Regions from separate parts of the Halomonas sp. PAMB 3264 genome, predicted to be linked through region 3. Evidence: predicted binding sites of a transcription regulator. Region 3 holds the regulator's gene; each other region holds the start of a gene.
What was found. Region 3 encodes FliA, which starts transcription of late flagellar genes. Its sites were predicted from a motif close to CTAAAGTTNNNNNNNNNNCNGCCGATA; they were not measured.

Region 1 (7,289 bases), 430 kb from region 3:
TCGTAGGTGGAGTCGATCGAGCGCGGGCGCGGCAGGTCGATCGCGCGCTGCTCGATCACCCGGCCCGGGCGGCGGCTCATGACGTAGACGGTATCGGCCAGAAACGCGGCTTCACGCAGGTCGTGAGTAACCAGCACCACGGTAAAGCGCTGCGCCTCCCACAAATCGCGCAGCACGCACCAGAGCTCTTCTCGGGTGAAGGCATCGAGCGCGCCGAAGGGCTCGTCGAGCATCAGCAGTTTCGGCCGGTGGATCAGCGCCCGGCAGATCGAGGCGCGCTGCTGCATACCGCCGGAGAGCTGCCAGGGGTATTTATCCTCGTAGCCTTTTAGCCCAACGGTTTCCAGAAGCTCGCGCGCCCAGCCGACGAACTCGTCGCGGCGGCGGCGAAACTGATGGCGGTAGGGTTTGACGATCTCCAGCGGCAGCAGGACGTTATCGAGCGTGGTGCGCCAGGGCAGCAGATTGGCGTTTTGAAACGCCATGCCGGTGATCTTGAGCGGGCCGGTCACCGGGTCACCGTCCACGCTCACGGTGCCGCTACCTGGGGCTTTGAGCCCGGTGCAGAGCTTCATGAAGGTCGATTTACCGCACCCCGATGGCCCCACGAAAGCGACGAACTCACCTTCATGAATCGACAGGTCGATCTGCTCGATGGCGTTTTCCACGCCGTCATAGGAGAGGCTGACATCGTCAAAGTGAACGAACGCCTGCCCCATTACTCGGCCTCCGAAAACAGCGCCCGGTCCTCGGCAGCGGGAAGATACCGTGAGCTAAACACCTGTTCCGGCGTCGGCACGGTGGGCAAATCGTAAATGTCGGCGACCAGCTCGATCGCCTGGCCCAGGCGCTCATCGTCGACATCCCCCACGCCGTTGGCGCGCGTGTAGGGCGTGTCGATGACGCTCTCGATGGCAAGCTCCAAACGCTTGGTCTCGACGGCGGTATCGATCAAGCCATCGCGCTCGCTGACGTACGCCACCGCGGCTTCGGGGTCGTCGATCGTCTCCGCCAGCGCCCGGTTGAAGGCGCGCAAGAAGCCTTCCACCGCCTCGGGATGCGCCTGGGCGAAGGCGTCGCTTGCGATGATGGCATTACCGTAGATCGGCACGCCGAACTCGGGGAACGCCATGATCGTCAGATCCTCTTCGCTCATGCCGCGCTCTTCCAGATTCAGCAGGCTGGTGAAGTAGAAGCCCGTAATGGCGTCGACGTCGCCGCGCATCAGCAGCGTTTCGCGAAGCGTGGGATCGACGTTTTGCCATTCCACTGCGTCCGGGGCGAGATCGTTGGCCGCGGCAAAGGCGTCCCAGGCGCGGTAGCCCGTATCGAAGGTGGGCGCGGCGATGGTTTTACCGGCCAGATCCGCCGGGGTGTCGATGCCCCGGTCCTTGCGCGCAAAGACCGCCGCGGGCGTGCCGTCGTAGAGCACGTAGACCCCGTGAACACCGGGGCCCTCCGGGTTTTCAGCCAGAAACTCGATCACCGCGTTCAAATCGCCAAAGCCCATTTCGTAGGCGCCGGAGGCCACCCGATTGACCGCCCCGGCCGAGCCGCTGCCGGAATCGATCTGTACGTCCAGGCCCTCTTCGGCGAAATAGCCCTTCTCCTCGGCCATCAAAAAAGGCGCGGCCGGGCCCTCGAAGCGCCAATCCAGCTGAAAACGAATCGGCGTGTCGGCCAACGTAACCGAGGGCACCAGCGCCAGTGCGCAGGCGTGGCCTAGCCAGAGCGCTTTTTTTACCCCGAACGAGCTATTGCGATGAGTCATCGAGAGCACCTTGTATACAAATGAAAATGGTCTGAGCGTTGCAGCAACGCTGCCAGACCTAGGTAATCTCAATGAATTCAGAAGCTTGAAGTGCGCCACGAAGGATCCACCGTGTCACGGGCGCGCCCAAACGGTGCGCGAACCTTTTTTTACGCACCAAAGAAAAACATATTCGACTTTCGTCTACTCGGCTTGTATACTAAACACTGTTTCCTGTCCTCGCGCCATTTCCCCAATGGCGCTTTTTTTTACCCGCGATTTACGCACTGACGCGTTTTCTTCTCGTCCCACCAAAGGTGTTCTTCTTGATGAAACCATCGGCTCACGACGCTGACAGCCGCAGGCGTTCTACGCTAGGCGACCCCGTAGTACTTATCCTAAGTATCGGATTTATCGTCGCTTTCCTTGCCTTCTCGTTTTATGACCTGAACCTGGTCGCCGACACCATCAGCCAGGGCTTCGCCTGGAGCGCGCTCAAGTTCGGTACCTACTTCCAATTCATGATGTTGGTGACCTTCTTCATCGCCATCGGCCTTGCGCTGTCACCGGCGGGCAAGGCCAAAATTGGCAACCTGGATGCACCAGAATTGAGCACGTTCAAGTGGATCTCGATCATTCTGTGTACGCTTTTGGCCGGCGGGGGCGTATTCTTCGCCGCCGGTGAGCCGATTTACCACTTCGTGGTCGTGCCGCCGGCCTTCGACACCGACCCGGGCGTGCCCGCCGCGGTACCCGGGGCGCTGGCGCAATCCTTCACCCACTGGGGCTTCGTCGGCTGGGCGATTCTGGGCTCGCTCACCGCGATCGTGCTGGCCCACGCCCACTACGTGAAAGGCCAGCCGCTGCAGCCGCGCACCCTGCTCTATCCGGTGCTGGGCGAGCGCTTGCTGCGCGGCCCGCTGGGTGGGCTGATCGACGCCTGCTGCGTCATTGCGGTGGTCGCGGGCACCGTCGGGCCGGTCGGCTTTCTGGCAACCCAGGTGAGCTTTGGCTTGCACGACCTGTTCGGGTTGCCCAACAACTTCTATACCAAACTGGCCGTGCTGGTCGTACTGGGCGTGGTCTACATACTGTCGTCGGTGAGCGGCGTGCAGAAAGGCATGCAGCTTCTTAGCCGCTTCAACGTCATCCTGGCGCTCATCATCGGCGCGGTAATCTTCGTGTTCGGCCCGACGCTGTTTTTGTTCAACAGCTACTTCGCCGGCATGGGCACTTATCTTGGCGACTTCTTCAAGATGGTCACCATGACCGCGGAAACCGCCCCGGCGGAGTGGATGCAGTGGTGGATCGTCTTCTTCTACGCCTGGTTCATCGCCTTTGCGCCGCTGATGGCGATTTTCGTCGCGCGAATTTCCCGCGGGCGTACCATTCGCGAAATGATCCTCGCCGTGTCGGTCATCGCGCCCATTGCCACCACGGTGTGGTTCACGCTGCTCGGCGGCTCCGGCATCTTCTATCAAATGACCGGCGCGATCGATTTAAGCGATGCCCTGCAGGCCTTCCAGTTCGACATCGCCACGCTCACCGTGGCCAAAGCGCTGCCCGGCGGCACCTGGATGGCGCTGGCGATTTTGCTGCTGACCACGATCTTCGTCGCCACGACCGGCGACTCGATGAGCTACTCCATCGCCATGGTCGGCGCCGGTCACGACGAGCCCAGCCGCTTTCTGCGCGCCTTCTGGGGCGTGATCATGGCAATCATGGCCGCGGTGCTTCTGGCCATGCGCGAAGGCCAGATCGCCGCCCTCCAGCAGTTCATCGTCATCACCGCCGTGCCGGTCTCGTTGTTCCTGCTGCCTTCGCTCTGGAACGGCCCGCAAGCCGCGTTTGCGATGGCCCGCGAGCAGGGAATTATCGACTGACGCTCACTCGGCAAGACGTGCCCCCAACCGCTCGAGCGCGAACGCCAGTGAAGCGCGTTCGCGCTCGGCGTAAAGCGCAAGCTCGCTGGTCACGGGGGCGCCCAGCGCCTCTTCGAACGCCTCGCGGTTGGCGTTTGCCCGATACGTTCCCTGCTGCCCCTCCCCCAGGTTGGACTGAAAGATGCCCGCCGCGCTGACGGGGAGAAAATCCTCGTAGGTGATAGGCTGGGCCTCGATCAGCCCCTGCGCGATCAACGTCTGTACATCGGTTTTGCCCACCGCTCGAGCGCTGTTTCCCGCCTCGGTCAGATGGTAGTGGAAGTAGGCAAGCCCTTCACGGCGCATCGCTTCATCGCTATCCGGAAGCGCTGAAAATACTTCTTCCAGCACGCGCTGATGCGCTTCGTTGTCGAGACCGGCGGTCTGGCTGCGCGCCTGCCTCAATAGCTCGTCGTAACGTGCGCGTCCTTTTGGCGTCAGCGCCATGCCGCGCTGCTCGATCTCTCCAAAGCGCGCCGTATGGGTGCCCGCCGTATCGCCTTCGAAGCGAATACGCTCTTCCAGTGCCTTGAAACTGGTTTGGCGTAGCAGAATCGGGCTTTGCCGGCGCGGCGGCCCTTCGATCACAGCCTTGGGTGAAATGCCCTTGTCCGGCATGCGCCGCTGGGTCTCGTCAATATCCAGCGTGCGCGGGGTCAGGTGGTTGATGTGCGGACCGCGAAAGCAGACCACATCGGCGATCAGCCGGTGTTCGTCGCAAAGCGCCTGATAGGTCGCCAGATCCACCGTTGCGTCCTGATGCCAGCGAAAGGTCTCCAACGCCTGTTCGACGAACTGATCGGTTTGCGCGTCATCCAGCCCGCCCTGAGCCTCGAACAGGGCAATCAGCTCGCGCACTTTGGGAGTAAAGATATCGCGTTTGGCCAGGATATCAGCCGCGCGCTGGCGCAGGGACTCGCTTTCGATCAGCTCCAGACGCAGGAGCGAGGTGAACACGCGAAAGGGATTGCGCGAAAGTGCTTCATCCTCCACCGGACGAAAGGCCGTCGAATGAACCGGCACGCCCGCCTCTGACAGATCGTAATAGCCGACCGGCATCATGCCCATCACCGCGAACAGACGCGCAAGCGTGGCAAGCTCGTCGGCCGTGCCCACTCGAATGGCGCCGTGGCGCTCCACATCGAGCCGGTCGAGCTCGCCCTGGGCCTGCAACCGGCGGCGAAGCGTTGGCGAGTGTTCGAGCGTTTCGCGATTGACCTCGACGACCAGCTCGAGCAGCGTGCCGTACTGAGGCACCTCTGCCTGATACATGACCGACATGGCGCTCGAAAAACGCGTGCGAATCGTATCGGATGACACCATATTGGGAGTTTGCATGAACACCTCGACCTCGAGTGGCTAGTGCACAGCAGTATGCTAAAGCCCCTGCAACAACCGCAAGATCATCTGCCCCTGCTGATTGGCCTGAGCGAGGATCGCTATGCCTGCCTGCTGGAGAATCTGGGCGCGAACCAGGTGTGAGACCTCGCGGGCGTAGTCGGTGTCCTGAATGCGCGATTGGGCGGCGGAGAGATTGACGATCGAGTTGTCGAGACCTTCGATGACGCTTTCGAAGCGGTTTTGCACTGCACCGAAATAGCTTCGCTGGCGGTCGAGCTTGCCGAGGGCGGTATCGAGGACGCCGGTGGGGTTGTCGGTGGCGCTGTCTCTGAGCACACTGAAACCGGTGAGTCCCAGCGCGTCCACGCCCATCGCCTGCAAGCGCACACCGATGGTATCGCCGCTGTTGGCGCCCACCTGGATGTTGAGGGTCTTATCTTCCATTAACCCCACGCCGTTGAAATCACTCTGCCCGGCGAGCCGGTCGATCTCCTCGAGGCGCTGGTCGATTTCGTCCTGCAGCGAGCGCAGGTCGCTCGCGTTGTAGGTGCCGTTGCCCGCCTGCACGGAAAGCTCGCGAATACGCTGCAGGTTGTCGTTGATCTGATCGAGGGTGCCTTCGGCGGTCTGCACCATCGAAATGCCGTCCTGGGTGTTGCGCATGGCCTGGTCCATACCGCGAATCTGCGCGCCCATCCGGTTGGCGATCGCCTGCCCCGCCGCATCGTCTTTAGCGCTATTGATCCGCAGCCCCGACGAAAGCCGCTGCATGGAGGTTTGCATCGCCTGCTGGTTGATGCGCAGATGCTTTTGCGCCGTCAGCGACGAGACGTTGGTGACAAGGCTGAACATGGAGGTGATCCGGGCCCTCGCAATGGGAACCGCTTTTAGACGTTATCGGCCCAACCCGGGAAAACATGAGCAGTCCAAACGCAGCGGGGCCGCCCGAAGGCGGCCCCGCTGGTCGTACTGACGAGTCCTTGAACGACTCAGGTCTCGTCGGCGTCGTCCACGTCGTCGTGGTGCGGCGTCTTGTGGTCCGCCTCGCTGGTCTGCTGGCTGGGCGGCGTCGCCTCGGAGAGGGGCGTTTGCACCGCGCTCTTCTCCCTGGCGGTCGAGTCCAGAATCCGCAGGTTCGCGGGCGGCGCCTTGCCGTCGCGGTCCTCACCGAAGTAGAGCGTGGTGTGCGGGAACGGGATCTCGATGCCGGCTTCGTCGAAGCGCATCTTGACCAGCCGGTTGAAGGCCCGGCCCACGCCCCACTGATCGCCCGGCGTGGTCTTGATGACGACCCGGATGTTCACCGAGCTGTCGGCAAGTGCGGTCACGCCGGCCACGGTCATGTCCGCCAAGAGCTTGAAGCCGTGCTCTTCGCTGGCCTTGAGATCCTCGAAGGCGAGCTGGAGCTGCTCGATGGCGTAATCGATGCTCTCGCGGTAAGCGATGCCGTACTCGCCTACGTGGTTGCCGTACTCGCGCATGTAGTTCGAGACGGTATCCACGCTCGAGAAGGGCACGATGTGGTAGGTACCGGAGAGATCGCGAATCGCCACCGAGCGAATGCTCAAACGCTCCGCGGTGCCGGTGATACCGCCCACCGTGACCACGTCGCCGGTGTTCATGGCGTTTTCGATCTGGATGAACACGCCGGTGATCACGTCCTGCACCAGTTTCTGGGCGCCGAAACCGATCGCCAGACCCAGCACCCCGGCACCGGCGATTAGCGGGCCGATGTTGATGCCGATTTCCGAGAGCAAAATCATGCCGGTGATGGTCACCATGGCGATCGCCAGGGCGTTACGGAACAGGCTCAAAAGCGTTTTGGCCCGCGCCGAGGGCTCGCCGCCACCGGTTTCCGGGTTGAGCTTGTGCTCGATCAGACTCGCCAGCGCCAGCCAAATACCCAGCGAGACGATGAGAATTACCGCGATGCTGATCAACCGACCCACGATCAAAACGCCGCGCTCGGAGGCGTACCAGGCGGCCAGATTGAAGGCGCCCCAGGCATCCAGTACCACCATGATCACGGCCACCAGAATGATGACGCGAATCACGCGCAGCGCGTTGGGGATGTAACTATTGAGCCGGTGTTCGAGCATCGGAAGCTTGCGGCGCAAGTCATCGGAGAGCTCGATACGCCGACCGATGAACTGGGTCAAGAAGCTCGAAAGCAGAATACCGACGACCACCGCGACCAGCGTCTTGAGCGTGGCGAACAGCACGAAGGGCAGCGCGTCGCCCGGGCGCACCAGCACCAGCACGAACACGATCAGGAA
Region 2 (7,289 bases), 380 kb from region 3:
TAAATCGGCGCTTGCATCGCCGTTGTTATAATTAACGGCGAAGCGGGGCGATCCTTTAGCTCATTTACCCACTTTTTTATGAAAATTTGGCCTTGAAACTATAACGGGGCCTTACGGCCCCGCTGATAAAATAAATTGTCGTTACGAACGAGAGCGTATTAGCACCGTTTCGTTTGATAGCAAGGTTTACTACTTCTGCATATTGCTCAGCATATCGAACTGCTGGCCCAGGTAGCTGCTCATGGAGTTCATCTGCGCAATCATGCCATCGAGCTGGGCAAACTGCTTACGATAGCGCTCCACGTTGCGCTCGATGCTGGCTTCCATGCGCTCCTTGCGCTTATCGAGACTCTCGATTCGCTGTTCTGCACTGGTGACCGAGCTTTTAATGAGGCCATCTTCTGAGGTAATGGTCGTCAATGTTGTGCTGAGGCGCCCTGCAAAGCCTGCTTCCTTGCTGTCACCAGCGAAGAAGGCAGATAGGCCTTCAGGGTCGTTGGCAACAGCGGCATCGAGCTTTTCTTCGTCGACCTTCAAGCGCCCGCGCTCATCAATTGAGATTCCGATTTCAGACAGCCGTGTGATATCGCCGCCCGCCAAGCTGTCGCTCACGTCACGACTCAAGCGGTTTTCGATAGTGCGTACGGTACGGTCACCTATCAGCTCGCCCGAAATCTCGCCTTCGCCGTTGAACTTGGTCATGCGCTCTACGGTCGATTTCATTTCGTTGTAGTTACTGACGAAGTTATTGATCGCCTCCTTCAAGGAGTCGTTGTCTCGCTCGATCACCAGGGTGGCGGGGGATTCCGACACGGCGGTGAGATCGAGCGTTACACCCTCAATAGCGCCTTCGACGCGGTTGGTCTTGCTGGTGATCGCGATGCCGTTGACGTTGAGCGCGGCGTCCTGGCCTAACCGCACCGTCGTGCTATCCATGGCAAGCCCATCGAGACCAGAAAACCCTGTGAGCGAGGCGTCCTTGCCGGTTTCCTTTGAGCTGAGCGCCAAACGGTATCCGGTGCCATCGTTGACAAGCGAGGCGGTAACACCCGACTCCTTATTTGCATTGATCTGATCGCGTACCTGGGCTAGCGTGCTGCCTGCCTTGATATCGACGTCAAGGCTCGTCTGCGTAGTGCCCGCGCCGAAATTGAGCTTCAATTTCGTATCAGTAGCAGTGAGCTCCTGATCCAGCGCCACACTATTGGACGCCGCGCTGCCGGCACGAGCCAGCTGAGACACGCTAATTTCAAAGCGCCCAGGGTTGGCCTTCTCACCCGCCGTGGCCAGAACGCCACTGCCGGTTACCGTGCTTTTTTGCTGTTTGAAGGTCGAGGCATCGTTTAGCGCCTTTACCGAGGTATTGACCCGGTCCATCGCCGACTCAAGACGCCCATAGGCCGAAATTTTGGTCTTTTGAGCACTTTGCTGCTGTAAAACGGGGGTAAGCTTCTGGCGCTCAGCGGCTTTGAGCTGATCCACCAGACCGTTCAAGTCCAACCCGGAACCTACACCAAGCGCGGAGATTGATGCCATGGGTTAAATCCTCGAGTAATAAGTAGCAAAGAGTATGGGTTGATTACCTTGTTTATCGGCGGGGTGATAACGAACTTTAGGTACCTTCAAAAGATACCTCTAAAAAAAGCCCAGCGTTGTAGCTGGGCATTTCCTGTCCGTGAGAGCTGGGCCTAGCTCTGGTTGGTTTGGGCCAGCATTCCCAACTGCTGTTCGAGATAGGCACCCGTCTGATTCATTTGCGCCACCATGCTATCCATTGCTTGAAACTGAACACGATAACGCTCGACGGTTTGCCCGATGCGCTCTTCGGTTCGGCTATAGCGCTCCTGTAGCGACTCGACGCGGCTTTCTGCATTTTCTTTGGCCGTATCAAGGCGGCCGCCATCGCCTACCAGGCGCTCAAGAGACGTATTGATTTGTCCGGCCATGCCGCCTCCTTCGCTGCTCCCTGCGAAAAATTGGGCCAGCCTGTCCGGCTGGGTGGCAATGACGTTATCCAGCTTTTCGTCATCGACCTTTAGCGTACCGTCGGTTTGCAATGAAATGCCGACGTCGGACAGTACGTTGAAGCCGTCACCGCCGGTCATACCGCTAATAGCCTGACGGAGCTCGCGCTCGACGGCTCGTGTGGTCGCATCAGCGTTCAAGCCTCCCGACTGGCCCGTTTCCACATCGAAGTTGGTCAAGGTATTCAAGGTGCTCTTGAGCGTGTTGAAGCTTTCCACAAAGGTATTCACGTTCTCACGCAGTGCTTCATTATCCTGCTCGACCTTGATGGTACTCGAAGTACCGGCCTCCGTGAGCGTCAAGGTCATTCCTTGAATGGCGCCCTCGACCTGGTTGGAGGCACTGACGATATCGATACCGTTGACGTTGAATGCCGCGTTCTGTCCCTTTTGCACGACCTGAGTGTCCGAGGTGGTGCCATCACCGGATAGAATGGTCGAGAAATTGGTACTTTCGATACTGGCATCAGCGCCGGTCTCGCTCGACATGACCGAGAGCCGATACCCTTGCCCGTCGTTGATGATAGAGGCAGTCACCTGACCGCCGCCTTGATCGTTGATGGCGTCTCGAATGTCTTCAAGCGAACTGCCATCGGCGATCGTGATCTCGGGCATACTGCCTTCAGTCAGTGCGAAGCTGAGCGTCTGCTCACCGCTGACAACACTTTCGTCAGCGCTATCCAAACGCTCTGTCACGAGGCTACCAGCAGTTGCCAGTTGATCGACCTCTACGTCGTACCGGCCCGCCTGTGCTTCGCTGGACGCAATGGCGATAACACCGTCGCCCTCGACATTGGTGGTGAGGCTTTCAAACGACGACGTATCGTTCAACGCCTGGGTGGCATCCTGGAACGTGGAAACCGCGCTTTTGAGCGCTCCATAGGCAGAGACGGTCGTGTTGGCAGATTGAACCTGCTCGGCAATGGGCTGAAGTTTGGCGCGCTCGGCGGTTTGAAGCTGATCCAATAGCCCGTTTAAATCGAGCCCCGAGCCAATGCCCAGTGAAGATATGGAAGCCATCGATTGCTGCCCCTTTAAATGTGATCGCCTGCTCTTTAGGCGAGCTGAAATTTGCCTGTGTCAATGCATTGATTATCGGCAAATCGCGCAGTGTCTTTAGCCTTTATCACACTTTTAACTTAGTAAACGGTTATTTTCTGTAATCTTTACGACTTTTTCGGTTAAAAGAGCCACCCAAGAGGAAATAACCGCAGGGCGCAATACGTACCGAGCCCAAGCGTTGAACACGCCAAAAACTTAGACCTTGGTCTAAATAGGTCAGCTCCATTACACTAGGGAAACGTTGTTCGTTAATCGATGGAGCATTCAATGCCCTGCGAAGGTGACACCCCCGCCGCCTCTGCCGCCGTAGACGCGTCTCGGCTGCGTCAGTGCCTGTTCACACTGGCAGAGCTTTTGTACGTGAACGGTCATGTGTTGGAAACCGTGACGCTGCCCGGCTGCGGGTTGGCAAAGCGCGAGATCGCGGCGCTCGATGAGCAGGATGCGGGCTGGGCGGCGTGTCGTGAAATGCTTGAATCAAACGCGGCGGGAATGACCAATCAGGAAGGGCGTTTCGTGCTGACCTCCCTTGGCCGGGACATCATGTTCGACCTGTTCGGCCAGGGCGCGGCGGACTGCGCCTAGCGCAAAAGGCTCCGCTCGAACGTAAAAACGCCCGCATTTGCGGGCGTTTGTGTTTGGCACGGCGCCTTGATTAGCGCAGGCCAAGCATCGAAAGAATGAACAGCACGACGACGACCAGACCCACGATATAGATGATGTTACGCATTGCGGCGCTCCTTGCTTTTTTGCGTTTTAGGAAAATCAAAGGGTTGCTTACCCATCGAGGCAACATCCTCAGACTAGCAGGCTTTGGGGCGGTTTGCGTAATTTACGTGCGCCTGGCGCGCGCACGCTCTACGCTTTTTGAAAGCCTCGTTGGCATTACAAAAAGGAAAACCCATGCGCGTGCGAATGTTCTCTCAAGCGGTGATGCTCGTGCTGGGGTTAGCGCTCTTGAGCGAAGGGGCGCTTGCCCAAACGCCCTCCGACGCGGCCTTCAAGGCGCTCGATGAGCAGGCCGGCGCGCTCGACCGGCTGCATACGGTCGTGGTGGCGGTGGACGGGCATCGGGTACACGAATTTCATCAGGGTGGGCCGGGGACGAGCACGCCGGTCAACGTGAAGTCGCTCTCCAAGACGGTGCTGGCGGCCATTACCGGTGCGGCGATTGAAGCCGGCGTAATCGACTCGCTCGACCAGCGGTTGGTCGAACTACTGGGTGAGCGCGTCCCAATGGGGCTGGACCCGCGCGTGAGCGACATCACTCTCGAGAACCTGCTTTCCATGCAGGCGGGGCTCGAGCGTACCTCCGGCGAGAACTACAGCGGCTGGGTCGCGAGCCCCAACTGGGTGGAAAACGCCCTTTCTCGCCCCTTCGTGGACGAGCCCGGCGGGCGCATGCTCTACTCCACCGGCTCGAGCCACCTGGTCTCCGCCGCACTTACTTACGGCAGCGGTGAATCCACCTACCAGCTTGCCCAGCGCCTGTTGGCTGAGCCTCTTCACATCACCCTTCCCCGCTGGCTGCAGGACCCGCAAGGCGTTTTTTTTGGCGGCAACGACATGCAGCTTTCGCCGCGGGCGCTGGTCGAGATCGGTGAGCTGTATCGACTGGACGGCGTGGTCGATGGCGAGCGACTACTGCCGGAAGGTTATGTGGAGGCGTCCTGGACGCCGCGGGGCCGGTCGCCCTGGACGGGGGATGGCTATGGGCTTGGCTGGTTCGTGACCACTTTCGGCGACACGCCGGTCTACTACGGGCGCGGCTACGGCGGCCAGGCACTGTTCGTGATCCCGGAGCGCGCGATGACGGTGGCGATCACCTCCAACCCCAACCCGCCGTCCCCCGGTGGGCAGTTTCAGCAGCAGCTGAATCGGCTGGTAGCCCGCTTGTTACAAGCGCCACGCTAATGCTCGCTGGGTCACGCGGCGCGTTGCTCTTTCATTCACTCTTTTTTGTGCGACTGGCTCATCAGGTAGAGCGTAGCGGCCAGCGCCAGCACTGAAAGCGCTAGATAAATGGCCTCGAGCGGCGTCGTGAAGCGAATATCCACCACGGCGCGAAAGAACTCGATGATGACGGCCAGGATCACCACCCGGGTGATCTTGTCCTTGAGTTGATCGAGCGAGGCAACGTTGAAGGGGTGACGGGGATAGCGCGCTTCAGCCTGATCGATGCGTGACACGAAAAGTCGATAGATCCCCAGGCTAAAAATCAGCAGCACGATGGCGATCAGGTAGATGTCCACCGCAATGATGATGTCAGGCACCAGCGTATCATGAATGTTCTGGCTGCTATCCAGCAGATAGTAGCGGACCACATCGAGTACAACGCTGACGATATCCAGCGTGCCAACAACGAACAACGCAATGGATCCCAGCAGGCTCGGCACGACCGCCAGTAACACCAGAAAGCGTGATCGCCATAGCACGGTTTCGATACGCCGCTCCCAGCTGGACTGCTCGTCTGGCGTTTTAGGCGGTGGTGGTTGTGACTCTGACATGCATTCTCCTTGAGTGATCGATCAAACGCCTGCACGGTGCAGGATCACGTCACGCTATAGAAAATAAACGAGAATCGCGGTAAACGTGGCGCCGGTGATTAGAAACCCCAGAGCCAGCACCAGCCCGTCCCTGGCGACCAGCCCCAGTCCATAAAGCGTCAGCGCCAGGCCCGCGCCATTGGCGGAAAAGGGGACAAACTCCATGGGCGGCATGGCCAGCGCGATCAGCGCGCAGGCCAGCGCCGTTGCGCGCATGCCCAGATAGCCGCTCATCCACGCCAAACGCACGCCCATCAGCCCGTCGACCCAGCGCCCGGGCTTGCGCATCCATCTGAGCGCCTTGTCGAACCCCTTGCGCGACACCGAGCGGTTCAAAAGCCAGCGCGGAAGCCAAAAAAAGCGGCGCCCGAACAGCAGCTGGCTCGAGGTCAGCAGTACCAGTGCGGCCATCAGGGTGGGCACCCCGGGGATATCGCCGACGACCGGTGCCAACACGATCAGCCCCGCCACCAGCAGCATCGGCCCGAAAGAGCGCCGCCCCACGGCGTCGACAATGTCCTCGACGCTGACGCGAGTCTTCTCGTTTTCCATTTGATCCAGCGCATCCAAAAGCTCGGTCAGGCTGGACGCATCGTTGTCATCACGCATGGGGTGGGCGCTGCTCCTGGACGTCGAGCTTGGCGCGAATGAAATCGCGGTGGCTGACATGCAGAAGATCCGCCAGGCGGCGAATGCGGTGCTCCTCGAGCGGGTCGACGCTGCCGTCCGCCCAGGCCAGCTGCCACATCAGCGCTACCAGCTCGAAGCGCTGGGCGTAGTCGTAGTGCTCCTTGATGAGGCTGACGAACTGGTAGTGGTCGACCGCCTCATCGACCTCCGCTTCGGCCAGCGCCATCAGCTCGCTTACCCGCGCGTCATCCAATCGATAGCGCGTCATCAGCATCTGCTTGAGCGCCGCCTGCTCCTCCGGGGTTTGCTCGTAGTCGGCGCGCACCACTTCGCACAGAAGCGCCGCCGTGGCGAGTTCCAGCGTCAGGTGATGGTTCTCGCGCCCTTCCGGTGCGGCCAGCGCGTCGTGAAAAAAGTCTCGAATTGCCTCCAGCATGGCCCTCTCCTTTTAAACGCTTGCCGCGTCCTTGATCATCCTCACACGTCTATCTACTGACTCGCCGCCGCGCATAAAGGTCACTCCTTGCGCTTGGCGAGCTGCTCCTTGAGCTGCTTGGGCACCTGCTTGATGATCAGCCGGTCCTGGCCTTCGTCGTACTCGATGCTCGAACCCAAAAGGTGCGAGTCGAAGCTGATCGAGACGCCGCCGGCGCGGCCGGTAAAGCGACGAAACTGGCTCAGCGTTTTCTTGTCCGGCGGAATCTCCGGCGAAAGGCCGTAGTCGGCGTTACGAATGTGCTCATAGAACGCCTTGGGTGCTTGCTCGTCGACCAGTCCCGAAAGCTCCTCGAGCGTCATCGGCTCGCCGCGGCGCATCTGCTCGTGGGCGTAGTCGACCAGGGTGTCGGTTTTCTCACGGCTCGCTTCTTCGTCGAGGTCTTCGCTTTCCACGTAGTCGCTGAAGGCCTTGAGCAGCGTGCGGGTTTCGGCGGGGGCATCGATGCCCTCTTCCATGCCGAGCACCGCCGCCACGCCGTCGGCCAGCTTCTTCGCGCCGCGGTCTTTCAAAAACGAGACGTACTGCTGG
Region 3 (7,289 bases):
TTCTGGTCAACGTCGGGCTCGACTACCTGAACCTCGAGCGCAGCGCCGACACGCTCTCCGGCGGCGAGGCGCAGCGTATCCGTTTGGCGAGCCAGATCGGCGCGGGGCTGGTCGGGGTCATGTACATTCTCGATGAACCCTCGATCGGCCTGCACCAGCGCGACAATGATCGCCTGTTAAAGACGCTGGAGCGACTTCGCGACCTGGGCAACACCGTGATCGTCGTCGAGCACGACGAGGACGCGATCCGCGCCGCCGATCACGTCCTCGATATCGGTCCGGGTGCCGGCGTGCACGGTGGTGAGATCGTCGCCCAGGGCACGCCCCAGGACATCATGGACAACAAGAACTCGTTGACCGGGCAGTACCTTTGCGGCACTCGCGAAATCGCCGTGCCGCCGTATCGCATTCCCGGCAATCCGGAAAAGCAGCTGGTGGTGCGCGGGGCGACGGGCAACAACCTGCAAAACGTCACGCTTACGCTGCCGCTGGGGCTGTTCATCGCCATCACCGGGGTATCGGGTTCGGGCAAGTCGACGCTGATCAACGGCACCCTGATGCCGATCGCCGCCCGCGATCTCAACCGGGCCACCACCATGACACCGGCGCCCTACAGCGCCATCGAAGGGCTCGACCAGCTCGACAAGGTCATCGACATCGATCAAAGCCCGATCGGGCGCACGCCGCGCTCCAACCCGGCAACCTACACGGGCATCTTTACCCCGATCCGCGAGCTGTTCGCCGGCACCCAGGAGGCGCGCTCGCGAGGCTACAAGCCCGGGCGTTTCAGCTTCAACGTCAAGGGCGGACGCTGCGAAGCGTGCCAGGGCGAGGGCATGATCAAGGTAGAAATGCACTTTCTGCCGGACATCTACGTGCCTTGCGACGTGTGCAAGGGCAAGCGCTACAACCGCGAAACCCTGGATATTCATTACAAGGGCAAGAACATTCACGACGTGCTGGAAATGACCGTCGAGGAGGGCCTCGAGTTCTTCAGCCCGGTGCCGGCCATCGCCCGGCGCCTGCAGACGCTTCTGGACGTCGGGCTCTCCTACATTCGCCTGGGTCAGAGCGCGACCACGCTTTCCGGCGGCGAAGCCCAGCGGGTGAAGCTTGCCCGCGAGCTTGCCAAACGCGATACCGGCCAGACGCTCTACATTCTGGATGAGCCGACCACCGGTCTACACTTCGAGGATATTCGCCAGCTCTTGACGGTGCTCCATCGCCTGCGCGATCACGGCAACACCATCGTGGTCATCGAGCACAATCTCGATGTGATCAAGACTGCGGACTGGATCGTCGATCTGGGCCCGGAAGGCGGCTCCGGCGGCGGGCGGATCATCGCCGAGGGCACCCCGGAGCAGCTGGTGAAGAAAAAAGGCTCGCATACCGGGCAATTTTTGGCGCCGCTATTGCAAAAAAAGAAGTGAAAAAATAAAAAAACGATAAGGCAATGTCAGGCAAGCCGCCGTATCGTTCCCCTTTGGCCGTCACCGCCGGCCCTGAGCGGCGGCACAGCCCGGGCACGCAGTCAAGAGAAGGAGACACCGAGCATGAGTCAGGAAAAGAGCTGTATTGTTCGCCACTTCAACCATTATTACTCGTTGTCAAAAGACGAAGAGCAGCTGCTTGATTCGCTCGAAGAGAGCCCGCTCGATCAAAAGGCGGGGTCACTTCTGTGGGAGATGAAGGACCCCGCTCAGGAGTTTTGCACGCTGCGAAGCGGCTGGGCCTACTCCTATCGCCATTTGGAAAACGGCGATCGCCACATCATGGAGGTGTACCTGCCCGGTGACATCATCGGCCTGCGCGAATTCGCCTTCTCCCAGCGGCTGGAAAACGTGCGCTTCATCACCGACGCTGTGGTGTGCCGTTTTCCGCACAAGCGGATGATCGATCTGTTCAGCCAGTCGCTGCCGCTGACCTCGGTCATGTTCGCCATCAGCAGCCGCCAGCAGTCGCTTCTGACCGAGCGGCTGGTGAACCTGGCAAGACGCACCGCCCGCCAAAAAATGGCCCATTTCATCCACGAGATGTACGTCCGCCTGAGCCAGACCAACCCGGATTTGACCGGGCAGTTTCGCCTGCCGCTCTCCCAGGAGCAGCTCGCCGACGTACTGGGACTCAGCCCGGTGCACGTCAGCCGCACGTTCACCGCGCTTAGCGAGGCGGGGCTCATTTATCGCGACCGCCATCACATCAACATACCGGACCTGGCGGCGCTTGCCGCCGAAGGCGAGTTCGACGACTGTTACTTAAGCGACAACGTGCGGCCGCTGCTCGGCCAGTCGGAGTGATGCGTATCTTTTCTCGACATCAATACTCGGCGCACCGTCCCATGACGTCTCACACTGTTGCCGCGGCAGCGCTCGGCGTCGCCGGGCTCTTCGTTTTCGCCACCGCCGCCCAGGCGGCGCGCTATCCGGTCAGCGATGACACCGCCTTCGGCGCCTGGCACGCCGCGACGACCACCGATGCCGGCCAGCGTCACTTTCGCGCGCTGGAGGCCGAAAGCTATTCGGACGCCATTTTGAGCGTGAACGCTACCGAAGGTGTGTGCCACCTGCCCTGGCTCGAACTACGCGTGACCCTAAAAGAGACGCAGTCCGAGAGCCGCGCGGTGAACCTGGTCCCGGCGCGGCTGCGCGTCGACCAGACGCCGATCATGGAGACCATGGCGGAGTTCATCGTCGAAGAGGGGGATGACGGCTTCTACAGCCACTTCTACCTGGGCGAGCTCGACGCGCTACTGGCGCGCATGAGTGAAGGCGAGCAGCTGTTCATCGGCTTCGAGCAGGGGAGTGCCACGCCCTGGACCATGACGTTTGATCTCGACGGCGCCGGCAAGGCGATTCAGGAGATGCAGCGACGCTGCGCCGGGGCTTAAGGCGTAACCCGCGCCGGCTCCGGGGCGGGAGTTCGCAGCACGAATTCGACGCGGCGGTTGGCGGCGCGCCCTTCCCGCGTGTCGTTGCCGGCGAGCGGGCGCGTGTCGGCGTAGCCCACGGCGCGTAGCCGCTGCCGCGCCACGCCCTCCTGCTCGAGATGGCGCACCACCGCGATCGCCCGCCCGGTCGAAAGCTCCCAGTTGGAGGCGAACGCCGCGGTCGAAATCGGCACGTTATCGGTATGGCCTTCCACCGACACCTCGCCCTCGAAGGTGTCGATCACCTCGCTCAATCGCTCGAGCACGCCTTCGCCCTGGGGGGTCAACTCGGCGGCGCCGCTGGCGAACAGCAAGCTGTCGTCGATGCGCAGGGTCACGCCTTCGCGCCCCTGGCTGACGCTTACGCCCTGAATGTCGAGCGCGGCCATGGCCGGCGATAGACCGCTGTCGCGCGGCAAGATTCCCGAGGAGAGCGGCTGAAGGCCTTGGCCTTCGTTTGATGCCTCGCCGCCGCTACCCGCCGGCGTCAGTGCCAGCAGCAGCACGAACAGCGTGATCAGAAGCGTCAACACGTCGAGGTAGCTGGTCAGCCACCCCTCCTCGCCGTCGCCGCCGGTGAAGGGCGATTCCAGCGCGTGGCGGGCGTCACAATTGAGCATGGCGCTAGCCTTTCGCCGCGACGCCGCTGCCTGGGCGCGGCTTCACATGGGGGTCGTTGATCTCATCGTGGTAGTTGGCCACGAACGAGTTCAGCGTCTCTTCGATGAACGACGGCAGCCGGCGCTTGGTGATCAGCGAAATGCCTTCGAGCACCATGTTCATGGTGATCAGGCGCTCCTCGGTGCGCCGCTCGAGCTTCACCGCCACCGGTTTGAACACCAGATTCGCCAGTAGGATGCCGTAGAAGGTGGTGAGAAGCGCCACCGCCATGCGCGGCCCGATCACCTCGAGATCCCCCGCGTCCATGACTTCGAGCATGTTGACCAGCCCGACCAGGGTGCCGATCATGCCAAACGCCGGGGCATAGGTCGCCATGGTGCGAAAGATCTGCGCCTCGGCGTGCTCGCGCGCCTTGAGCCTGGCGATGCGCCAGCGCAGCATGTCAAAGATCTCGTCTTCCTTGGTGTTGGCGATGACGAGCTGGATGCCGGTGCGCAAGAACGGGTTGCGGGTGTGTTCGAGCTCGCGCTCTACCGCGCGCACGTCGCCCTTGAACCAGAGCCTGGCCATGGAGACCAGCTCGTCGATGTCGTCGCGCACGAAGGTATTCTCGCGGCGAAATACCAGCCCCACCAGGCGGACCACGCGCACCACCTCCTTGAGCGGATAGCTGATGAAGGTCGCCGCCAGCGTGCCGGTGATGACGATGGCAAGCCCGGGCAGGTTGATAAAGCTTGCCGCGGACTCCGCGGTAAAGAACAGTACGCTCACCAGCAACAGGATGCTGGCGCCTATTCCAATCAGGGTAGAGGGGTTCATCGACGGCTCCTCGCCGGTAGGGATTAACGGTGAAAACGGCTCAGTCCGGCTCGTGCAGACGCGCCCGTAAACGGCTGATGGCCTGGCTGTGCAGCTGCGATACGCGCGACTCGGTGACGCCCAGTACCGCGCCCACCTCCTTGAGGTTGAGCTCTTCCTGGTAGTAGAGCGCCATCAACAGCTTTTCGCGCTCCGGCAGCGCTTCGATCGCGGCAATCAGAGTGTCGCGCTGCTGGCCGTCCAGCAGCTCCTCGAAAGGCGCGTTCAGCGACTCCTGAAGCGGCTCGCTGCCCTCTTCCAGAAGCTCCTCGAAGGGCAGCAGGTGGCCGCTGTTGGTGTCCGCCAGCAGCTGCTGATACTCATCGAGCGGGATGTCCAGGTCGCGGGCGATCTCGCTCTCTTCCGGGGCGCGCCCCAGGCTTTGCTCCAGCCGGCGCACGGACTCGTCCATGGCCCGGGCCGAGCGGCGTACGCTGCGCGGCAGCCAGTCCCGGGTGCGCAGCTCGTCGACCATCGCCCCGCGAATTCGCTGGCTAGCAAAGGTGGCGAAGCTCGCCCCCTGGGCGGCATCAAAACGCCCCAGCGCCTCTAAAAGCCCTACCATGCCGGCCTGGATCAGATCGTCGAGCTCGATGCTGGCCGGCAAACGAACTTGCAACGCCAGCGCCTGGCGACGCACCAGCGGCATGTGCTGGTTGACCATATCGCTGTGTTGGATTCTTCCCTTTGCTGTATACATCGGCGTGCCCCTGGCTAATCGCTGGTCACTGATAGTTCACAATCACTTGAAGCCCTCTCACCCTCACCGGCGGCTGGCCACGCCCCAACGCGAAACGAAACTCGAGCGGCGCGCCGGCATTGAGCCCGGCAAGGCCGGTGGCACTGCCGCGCTGGCCGTCGAGGGCGACGCAGCGCTCCGGGTGGCAAAGCCAGGCATGGATATCGGCCCCCGGCGGCGCTTCGAAGCGCCAGTTGACGCGCTCGATGCGCCCCTGATGAATCTCGGCACTGGGCGGCGGCGCGAGCGCCTGGCTGGCACTTGCCCGGTCGCTCATCGCGACCATCAGCCCGGTCGTATCGACACTCCAGCTGCCCCCGCCCGCCAGGGCCGACAGCGAAAGCCCGCTGGCCACCACCCCACTCAGCGCTGCGAGAATGACGTTTCTCATTAGCATAACCTAACCATAGTGGCTCACTCAGTATGGCCTACCTGGCCAAAAGCAGCAGTTCGATCCCCAGGTACGCCGCCGCCGCCGCGCGCAGATTCTCGAGCAGCCCGGCGCGGGGCAGGCCCGGCTCATGCAGCGCCAACAGCCGTTTGGGCCCCTGGTGTTCGCTGACCAGGCGCAGCGTGCGGTACATGGCGGCGAACGCCTCGGCGTCGCTTCGCACCCACAGCGCCCAGCGCGAGTAGCGCGCGCAGAGCGCCTGGAGCGGCGCATCGGCGTCCACCGGCACGACCTCCCAGCTCTCTGGCGTTGCCGCCCAGCGCCGGCCAAGCCGCGACCACTCGTCGAGGCGCGCGATCACCGGCTCGCGCTGCTTCGACCCAAGCCCGACCACGGCGAGCGGTATTTTGGCGACATGCGCGTCTGCGACGTGCGCGTTGGCGACATGCGCGTCCGCGACGGGCGCATCGACAGCGCGTGCATCGGCTTCGCTCGCCTCCAACGCCTGAGCCTGCCGCACATCGTCGTCGCCTTGCGCGCCGGCCGACTGGCCGGTGCGCAGGTTCGCCCACTGGCGCAGCCCCGCGGCCTGGTCCTGGCCGCTCATGCAAAGGTCTCGCGGCTGACGCTGCCAAACTGACGGATCGCGTCGCGGGTCATTAGAAAGTGCATGATCGCGTCCGCCAGCGCGCTATCGCGGCGCTTGCGCGGGCTACCCAAAAGGCGCAGTAAATCCTGCTGCAACGCCTGGGCCTCTTCGTCCTCGGCGCTGTCCAGGTGGGTGGCCACGCACGCTACGCCGCTGGCCATCAAGAGCCGTAGCTCAGCGCTGACCTCGCCGCCGTCCGACTCCTTAAGTGCGCGCCAAACGCGTTTGGTCAGCGCTACCGTGCCTTCACTTTGCAGCTGGGTGATCAAAAGCGACAGCGCCTCGCTCCCCAGCCGCGCCGGCGTGAGCCAATAGCGCTTGGCGACCCGCCGCGATGTTTCCGGGTCGCGCAGTTCGCCGCGCCAGGCGAGCAGCCGCTGGCCCGCGACGTCGGTGACCTCGGCGTGGGCGCTGTAGAGCGAAAGCGACTGACCGCGAAAGCGCACGGGCACCTGGTGGCCCAGGGTCGCCTCGTCAAACAGCGCGGCCATGGCGTAGCGTTCGCCCTGCCAGTATACCCGCTGGCTTCCGCTGACCCGGCTGACCCAGGTCAAGCGCTCGGCTTCCAGCGCGTTAAGCGTTTCGCCCTCGACCAGGGTGGGCAGCAGGTGCACGGCGGCCTGGCGCTGCGCGTCGATGCGCGCCTGCCAGCCGGCGCTCTGGCGGTGCTGTAAAAGCGTCAGCGCACAGAGGCGTCCGTCGGCATCGAGATTCAGATCCGGCATCGACCACTCCATGCCGCGCTCGGCGCGCCGGGGCGACCACACCACCCCCAGCGCGCGCTGCTCATGATAGCGATCTGCAAGCGCTGCCAAACGCTGGTCGTGGAGCACGCCGGGCAGCGCGGCGATATCCCAGCTCGCCTCCAGCAGAGAGAAGCCGGCAACGCGCTCGCGAAGGCTCGCCATCAGCAGGCCAAGGCGCCGCCCCTGGCCCAGCACTTCCCGCGACCAACGCGGCGCCAGCGCCTCGCTCGACCAGGCCGGGCGGGCGGGTTCGCGCTCGCGCACGTCGGTCATGGCGTGGGTGAGCGCCTGGTCCACCAGCGCCGTCGGCTCGGCCAGCTGCATGTCCTCCGGTACGCGCTGGCCGTTGGAGCAGAAAA
Region 4 (7,289 bases), 1.3 Mb from region 3:
AGCTGACCCTGGCACCAGCGGAGAAAACACCGCTGGTGTTTAGAGGTGATCGCCATGAACGGCTGGAACCGGCTCGCGGTCAGCATGCGCTTCACACCAAATATGGGAACGTAAGCGGCGATTGCCCATTCTGAGGGCCTTTTGACACCGCCCTTCTCAAATCCAAAGCGCTCGTTTACCATGCGCCACCCCCTTTTCGAGCGCTGCCTGTCATGTCTGCCAACGCCCTGTATACCGACCTCTCCCGTTACTACGACGTCATGTGCGAGGAGATCGACTACCCGGCGCAGAGCCGCGCCGTACAGCGCTTGAATCAGCTTTTCGGCAACGGCGGGCGTCGCCATCTGGATCTGGCCTGCGGCACCGGCCCCCACGTGCGCCACTTTCTCGACGCAGGCTTTGATAGCATCGGACTCGACCTCAACCCGCCCATGCTGGCGCAGGCCGCCAGGCGCTGCCCCGAGGCGCGTTTCAGCCATCAGGACATGGGCGACTTCGTCGTCGGTGAGCCGCAGGATCTGATCACCTGTTTTCTCTACTCGATTCACTACAACGCGGATGTCGAGCGCCTAAAGGCGTGCATCGAAAGCGCCTGGCGCGCGCTCGAGGCGGGCGGCGTAATCTGCTTCAATGCCGTGGACAAGGAGAAGATCGACAACGCCCTTTCGGTCAAACACACCGCGCGCCGGGAAGAGGAGACGTTCACGTTCAGCTCGGGCTGGCACTACCCGGGTAAAGGCGAGCGTCAGTCGCTAAAACTCTGTATCGAGAAAACCACCGCCGGACAGAGCGAGCGCTGGGTCGACGAACACGCCATGGTCGCCGTGAGCTTCAAAGAGCTTATTGCGCTGCTAACGCCCTACTTTACCGTCGAGGTGTTCGAGCATGATTTCCAGGCGATCACGCCCTGGAACGGCGAAACGGGCAACGCGCTGTTCGTGTGCGTCAAGAACTAACCATGTATGCCAAGGGCGAACCCGAGAATATCGGCTACTGCACGTAGTAGCCGCTCACCCGCCAGGCCCCATCCTCGAAGTGCGGCGTGACGGTCTCGGTCACCTGCTTGTTGGCGAAGCTGGTTTGAAAGGTAAAGATCTTGAGATCCCCGCGCGGCGCACCAGGCATGGAGGTGTCGCTGACCACGCGCAGCGGGTGGCGCGACTCCACCGGCCCCATGTCTTTTCGCGCAAGCTCAACGGTGCGCGCCAGCATATCCGGCGATAGCGGGCGCTGTAGAAGCGGCGACGCCGACTCCCAGGCTTTCTCGAACTCTCCGCTGTCGATGCTGGCAAGCCAGGCCATCACCGCGGTTTCGGCCGGGTCGCTATGGGCAACGGCGTGGGCGGGTAGTATGGATAAAGCGAAAGCCGCCATTAAGGTACGGTGCGAAGTAGGCATAAAGGGGGCTCGTGTGGAAAAGGGTGTCTTCTGTTTATCGGTCGTGCGGCGTCGGGCTTTAGCTCGTGACAACGCCTTTCAACGTGCAAAGCGTTGACCCTGTTTAATTCAGCCGGCGCAGGTGGCGCTGGCAAGCGCCGTATTTGCTTTAGCCAAGCGTTGTCACTAGGGTATTGAGCGGGCAGCGCCTCTCACGCCTTCTCGCATACCGCTTTCGGTGATCGGCGGTATGTAACCCAGCCAGCCTTCAATAATTAAAAAACGGCATATAAAACGACACTCGCAAGGAAATCATCATGTCATACCCACGCGTATGCCAGTTCAAGCGACTGGCACTCGGGCTTAGCGTCTCTGCGGCCATGCTCTCCAGCGCCCAGGCACAAACCAGTGACTCGCAAACCATCGACGAGCTGCGCGCCCAGCTCAACCAGATGCAGCAGCGCATCGAGCAGCTCGAACGCCAGCAGTCCTACGGCGCATCAAACAACGACCAATCGATGGCATCGAATCAGGGCACTTCCAGCCAGAGCGGCGCTGGCCAGAGCGGTTCCAATCAAAGCGGTTCCAGTCAAAGCAACGCCAGCAAGGACGCTTATGGTGAGGGCACCGCCACGGGCACCTCGGCCAACGGCGAAGAGGCCCAGCTCGCCCAGCAGAACCAGCAAACGCTTCAAGAGATGCAGCAGGTCGAAATCGGTGGGCTGCTCGAACTCAGCGGCAGCGTCAACGACTGGGATAGCCAGAGCAAGGATACCTCGGGCGATCTCGACTTCGGCAAGTTCGTCGTGACCGTTCAGGGTGAAACCGGCGCTATCGACTACTCGCTGGCCTACCGCTTCTACGACGACTACCATTTTTTGCAGCACGGCTGGATCGGCTACAACCCCACCGAGGAAGACTCGTTCAAGCTGGGCCTGGTGCAGACGCCCTTTGGCAACATGGATTACGGCTACCTGGGCTGGTACGGCAACCTGGGCTATCTGGCGGGCTTCAACGATAACCAGAACGCCGGCATCAAGTGGGATCACTCCGCCGGGCCCTGGGACACCTCGCTTGCGTTTTTCAAAAGCGACAGTCTGGGCGATGGCAACGAGCACTACGGCGCCAACGCCGTGGGCGATGGCGCCCAGGGCAACAGCGAAGAGAACCAGGTCGCGGCGCGCCTAGGCTACACCTTCGGCCATGACACCGATTACGCCACCCAGGTGAACGTCTCGGCGAAGGGCGGTCAGCTCTACAACCGCAACACCGAACGCAGCGGCGACAATTGGTCGGCGGCACTCGGCGTGGACGGAAGCTACGGCAACTGGCGCACGCTGGTCCAGGCTACCACCTACGAGTACAACGCTAAAAATCCCGATGAGGCGACCTCGGGCATTTCCGATAACGCCCTGCAGATCGGCGCGTTCAACTTCAACTACCTGATTCCCGCTCAGGGCGAAATCTACTCGGCGAGCGTCGGTTACAACATGGACGTGGACTGGGGCCCGGTTGAAAGCCTCTATTTCTTCAACGACTTCAGCGTGATCGACCCTTCAAACGACTTTACCAGCCTCAACGGCGGCTTCGGCGATCAGCAAAACCCGATGGTCAACGATCTGGGCGTGCAGATGACCGCCGGGCCGTTTTTCGCCTGGTTCGATATCGTCTCGAACAAGAACGGGCTGAACTACTTCGGCTCGCCGGTCGACGACGGCTGGAACACCGCATTCTTGACCAACTTTGGCGTCGAGTTCTGATCAAAGCGCCCACGCAAAAGGCCACCTGTCGAGGTGGCCTTTTTTGTATCGAGCGTCGCGCTCAGCGGTCAACGCCGGTCAGGATGCCGGCGGCGTTGGGCGGTGCTGATGCTGCAGGCCCATCAGGAAGGTGCGCAGCACCTGGTCCTTACACTCGCGGTAGTTCTTGTGGCTGGGTTTGCGAAAGAACGCGCTCAGCTCGTGGGAGCTGATCGGTAGGCCTTCACTCTCGAACAGCGCCAGAATGTCCTCGGCTTGCAGGTTCAAGGCGATACGCAGCTTCTGAAATACCTGATTATTGGTGAGTTTGGACTCCGGTGTCGGTGCCGGGCCTTCACGCTTGCCGCGCTTGTAGCTGATGAAGCCGTTCAGAAACCCCGCCAGATCCTTGTCTCGCATTGATTTGAAGGCCTCGTCGTCATCCTTTTTGAGCCAGGCAGTGACCTGCTCCTGGGACACCTCGACGTCAGCCAGCTTGAAAATGGTGACGATGGCGGTGTCCTTCAAATCGAAGGCGTAACGTAGGCGGCGGAAAATATCGTTATTGGTCAAGATTGAATCCTAACGGGGGGTCAGCGTGGTTAAAAGCGCGTCGATCTCGGCTTTCAGCTCGTCATCTTCGATGTGCGCGGCGCTGGCCTTGGCCTGGCGCAGGCTCTTGAGAGCGGCATCCGACTCATCGAGTTCCACCTGAAGCGTCGCCATGGAGTAGCCGATCGAGGCGACATAGTCTGGCAAGGGCCGGGCCGCGGCTTTATCCAGCGCTTTCTGGTAAAGCGCCAGCGCCTCATCCGACTCCTCGGTGAAGTCCGCCAGCGTCTCCCACTGCTCCGGGTGATCCTTTTCAGTGTACTCGTTGTCGATACAGATCGCCTCGAGCTCGCCATAAAGCGCCTCGAAGCTCTCACGGTCCTCGTGGTGAGCGGCCTTCATCAGCTTCTCGGCCAGCTCATAAACCGCCTTATGGATTTTGGTGTTGATCACAGCACTACCTTGAAAATCGAATGAATGGACGCGGCTGTCTTACCGGGCGGCCTTTTCGCCATTGTAACGCGCGTGGCCGCTGCGAGCTTTGCTATTTATAGTCTCACGCGTTAATGAGCGGGTCGGATAAATGTTCGGCGGGCTTCTTCGATATGAGGACGTAAAAAACACGTCTCGGCGTGATCGTTGATCATCCCCATCGCCTGCATGAAGGCGAACACCGTAGTCGGCCCCACGAATTTCCAGCCCCGCTTCTTGAGATCTTTCGAGAGTGCTACGGAGGTTGGCGAGGTCGAGACGCTCTGCGGCACGGCCACTTCATCGGCCTCGGGCTCGAAGCGCCAAAAGTACGCCGTGAGCGAGCCCTCCTGCTCGACCATCTCAACCGCGCGCCGGGCGTTATTGATCACCGCCTCGATCTTGCCGCGATGGCGAACGATGCCGGCGTCCTTGAGCAGGCGCTCGACGTCACGTTCATCGAAAGCGGCCACCCGATAAAAATCGAACCCGGCAAACGCCGCGCGAAAATGCTCGCGCTTGGCCAGGATCGTGCGCCAGCTCAGCCCCGCCTGAAACCCTTCCAGGCTGATCTTCTCGAACAGTCGCTGATCATCGGCGACCGGAAAGCCCCACTCAGAATCGTGATAAGGCTCGAGTTCGTCAGGTGCTACCGCGCACCAAGCGCAGCGGCGTTTTCCGTCCAGGCTTTGAGTAGTCTTGTCCATCAACTCGGCATCCGATCAGTCAAAACGAGTGAGCAGCTTAAAAGTGGCGGCTTGATGTGTTGTGCTTTGGCGTGCACGACGGCCTCACAGTAGCCTATAAGCAGGTGAAAAAACCTTGAAGACCCGTAAGCGATCAGCGCTACGATGCAAGTCCACTCTCTGTCATGTTTCCTTTACTAGAGCACCACTGTTCCCGCGTCTGACGATACATTCGCAACGTGCAGCCGTGATATTCCTGAATCTCGAAATGATCGAATCCTGCTTTCGCGGCGACCTTTTGCGAGCCGTATGTTCTGGCTCGATCAGGGCAACGACTGAGGGCAGCGACTTCTCGTTGAACGCTTGATCGAGCACTGCCTTTACCGCCTCGGGAGCAAAGCCCTGATTCCAGTAGCGCGCGGCCAGCCGGTATCCCAGCATGATCTCTTCAACGCCACCGATTTCTTCAGGGCTGACGCCGCAAAAACCGATCAGCAGGTTAGTATCCTTCTCCACCAGCGCCATTGGGCCCATTCCGTGGGCTGCATAGCACGTACAGCACCACTCGATGAATTGGCGTGTGGCCACTTCATCGAACACACCGCGCATGGAATATTTCATGACCTCTGGGTCACCCAGAATTGAAGTGAGAGCCGACAAATCGTTTAGAGAAAGCGGACGAAGCCGCAGCCTGTGAGTTTCAAGGTAGCGCATCCCTTTTCCTCGTATCGCTTGCGATGTTGATAAGCTATTGCTTATTAAGTTATCACATAGCGGCACGCCATTTGACAGAGCCTGGCGGGGCCACAATGATGCCACTCGCAGAGTGAGAACATCTGGTGTCAATCGAGTACACGATATAGTCTCAACGCATCCAGGTGCTGCAGGCCATTTTCGATGATCGGTTCGGAATAATTTTCCAGGAAATGATTTTTCAAGACTCGATCGACTCTGAACCCGTGGCGCTGATAATAGGTCAGTTGATAGCCGAACGCCCCGGTATTGAGTTCTACCCGCTGCATGTTCCTGGCTTTAAGCTCACCTAGCGTATAGCTCAGCAAGCCAGAGCCTATCCCCTGCTTCTGAAACGGCGGGCATACCGCGATATTGACAATTTCGGCGGTCTTCACGCCGATCGGTTTAACGATACATGCGCCAATCGTTTCACCGGCGCTGTGCACAGCGAAGCACCACGCGTTCTTCCGATAGGATGCAATGCTGCGCTCGGAGGGATCCGCTTCAAGTAAAAGCGGAAGGGGAACCTCGCCGGCGCACACCTCTTTGTAGTCCACGTTCACCTCGAACGAAATTCGCCAAGTGATTGTGCGGCAGTCTTGATTAGCGCCCGGCGTACTGCAGAATCTCGTAGGAGTAGGCGTACTGGAAGGTGCCGGTCAGATCAATACAGGAAAGGTCTTCGCGTAGTTCGGACACAATGGCGTTCAGGTCCCTGCCCTTTCGAACGGCGTCTTCAATATTCGACTGCGTGGTGAGATACCCCACCAGAGAGTCGAGCGAGAATGTTATCGGCAGCCAGCCCTTTTCGCTTGCAAGAGTGCAGAGTTCGGGGTCGTCGGTGAGCTTCATGTTTTCGTAGCGCGTACGTGGCGGTGATGGATATCGTGTCAGATAGTCGTTACGAAACCATTCATTGAACAGGTGCGATGTCGCATGCCCCAAAAATGAGAAATTGTAAACGATCCAGACAGCCCCAGGCTGGGACGCAGCTTTATAAACAGCCACCGCTTGTGCAACGTCGAACCAGTGAAAGGCCATGCACGTGGAGATAAGGTCAAAACGGCCCAGCTCGGCAAGCGCGGTGTAATCCGCTTTTCTGACCGCAAGACCACGCTCTTGTGCAATGTTCAACATTTCGCTCGATGAATCGATACCGACGACATCCCGGGCTATATCCAGCAGGGGAATGGTAGAGTCGCCAGTACCGCACGCGACATCCACCGCTCGTTCAAAACGCTCGACAGGTAGATGACGCTTCATGATCTGAAAAAGTGCCTGATGGGCTTTCGGACGATATCGATCATATCGCTGCCCAACGCCTTTATCGGCGAAATACCCGGTCATTTCGGCTTCCCTAAACAACGGCTTTTCAACCTGGTGTCATTTTCAGCATCTATTTAAATAATTAAATCTGCATGGCCCAAGAGAACAAGCCTTTTTTTGCCCTCGACGCGTTCTCTCGCCCACTCTCAAAATCTTCCCTACAAGGATAAAAACAGAGCATTGACACTTTGATGAATACGTATTTTCCCAATAGGGATAAAAACGCTACACTGACCGGTATCCGACCCATTTTTTCCTTAAAGGGAAAAATATAACTCATGAACGCTTCTGAAAATACCGCCGCCGCTATGCCCTTGACCGTTACCCGCGCAGAAGACCTGGGCCGGCTCATACGCCAAACGCGCAAACGCCAAGCGCTGACCCTCGAAACGCTGGCGGGGCT

Region 1: RN347_RS01190 (flagellin) is a predicted target of FliA. The motif match lies at 5,909-5,935, and genes of this name have one in related genera.
Region 2: fliD (flagellar filament capping protein FliD) is a predicted target of FliA. The motif match lies at 1,590-1,616, and genes of this name have one in related genera.
Region 4: RN347_RS10040 (DUF4019 domain-containing protein) is a predicted target of FliA. The motif match lies at 1,434-1,460, and genes of this name have one in related genera.

The regions. Positions count from the first base shown of each region.
Region 1 is NZ_CP134866.1:260,239-267,527, reverse strand. Features, by position in the region: gene RN347_RS01210 (ABC transporter ATP-binding protein) at 1-719, opposite strand, end outside; gene RN347_RS01205 (ABC transporter substrate-binding protein) at 719-1,771, opposite strand; gene RN347_RS01200 (BCCT family transporter) at 2,080-3,633, shown strand; gene RN347_RS01195 (VOC family protein) at 3,637-5,010, opposite strand; gene RN347_RS01190 (flagellin) at 5,050-5,865, opposite strand; gene ybiO (mechanosensitive channel protein) at 6,003-7,289, opposite strand, start outside.
Region 2 is NZ_CP134866.1:3,185,486-3,192,774, forward strand. Features, by position in the region: gene fliD (flagellar filament capping protein FliD) at 190-1,536, opposite strand; gene fliD (flagellar filament capping protein FliD) at 1,689-3,044, opposite strand; gene RN347_RS14420 (hypothetical protein) at 3,354-3,671, shown strand; gene RN347_RS14425 (serine hydrolase) at 3,990-5,000, shown strand; gene RN347_RS14430 (YqhA family protein) at 5,036-5,593, opposite strand; gene RN347_RS14435 (exopolysaccharide biosynthesis protein) at 5,648-6,241, opposite strand; gene RN347_RS14440 (TerB family tellurite resistance protein) at 6,234-6,698, opposite strand; gene RN347_RS14445 (nucleoid-associated protein) at 6,779-7,289, opposite strand, start outside.
Region 3 is NZ_CP134866.1:3,562,618-3,569,906, forward strand. Features, by position in the region: gene uvrA (excinuclease ABC subunit UvrA) at 1-1,430, shown strand, start outside; gene RN347_RS16275 (Crp/Fnr family transcriptional regulator) at 1,554-2,297, shown strand; gene RN347_RS16280 (hypothetical protein) at 2,339-2,887, shown strand; gene RN347_RS16285 (OmpA family protein) at 2,884-3,546, opposite strand; gene RN347_RS16290 (MotA/TolQ/ExbB proton channel family protein) at 3,551-4,366, opposite strand; gene RN347_RS16295 (RNA polymerase sigma factor FliA) at 4,407-5,105, opposite strand; gene RN347_RS16300 (flagellar protein FlhE) at 5,131-5,535, opposite strand; gene RN347_RS16305 (hypothetical protein) at 5,573-6,055, opposite strand; gene flhF (flagellar biosynthesis protein FlhF) at 6,139-7,289, opposite strand, start outside.
Region 4 is NZ_CP134866.1:2,225,965-2,233,253, forward strand. Features, by position in the region: gene RN347_RS10035 (class I SAM-dependent methyltransferase) at 213-956, shown strand; gene RN347_RS10040 (DUF4019 domain-containing protein) at 991-1,398, opposite strand; gene RN347_RS10045 (hypothetical protein) at 1,695-3,137, shown strand; gene RN347_RS10050 (DUF1456 family protein) at 3,216-3,689, opposite strand; gene RN347_RS10055 (tetratricopeptide repeat protein) at 3,699-4,121, opposite strand; gene RN347_RS10060 (DNA-3-methyladenine glycosylase I) at 4,232-4,846, opposite strand; gene RN347_RS10065 (GNAT family N-acetyltransferase) at 5,009-5,539, opposite strand; gene RN347_RS10070 (GNAT family N-acetyltransferase) at 5,668-6,117, opposite strand; gene RN347_RS10075 (class I SAM-dependent methyltransferase) at 6,164-6,907, opposite strand; gene RN347_RS10080 (helix-turn-helix domain-containing protein) at 7,165-7,289, shown strand, end outside.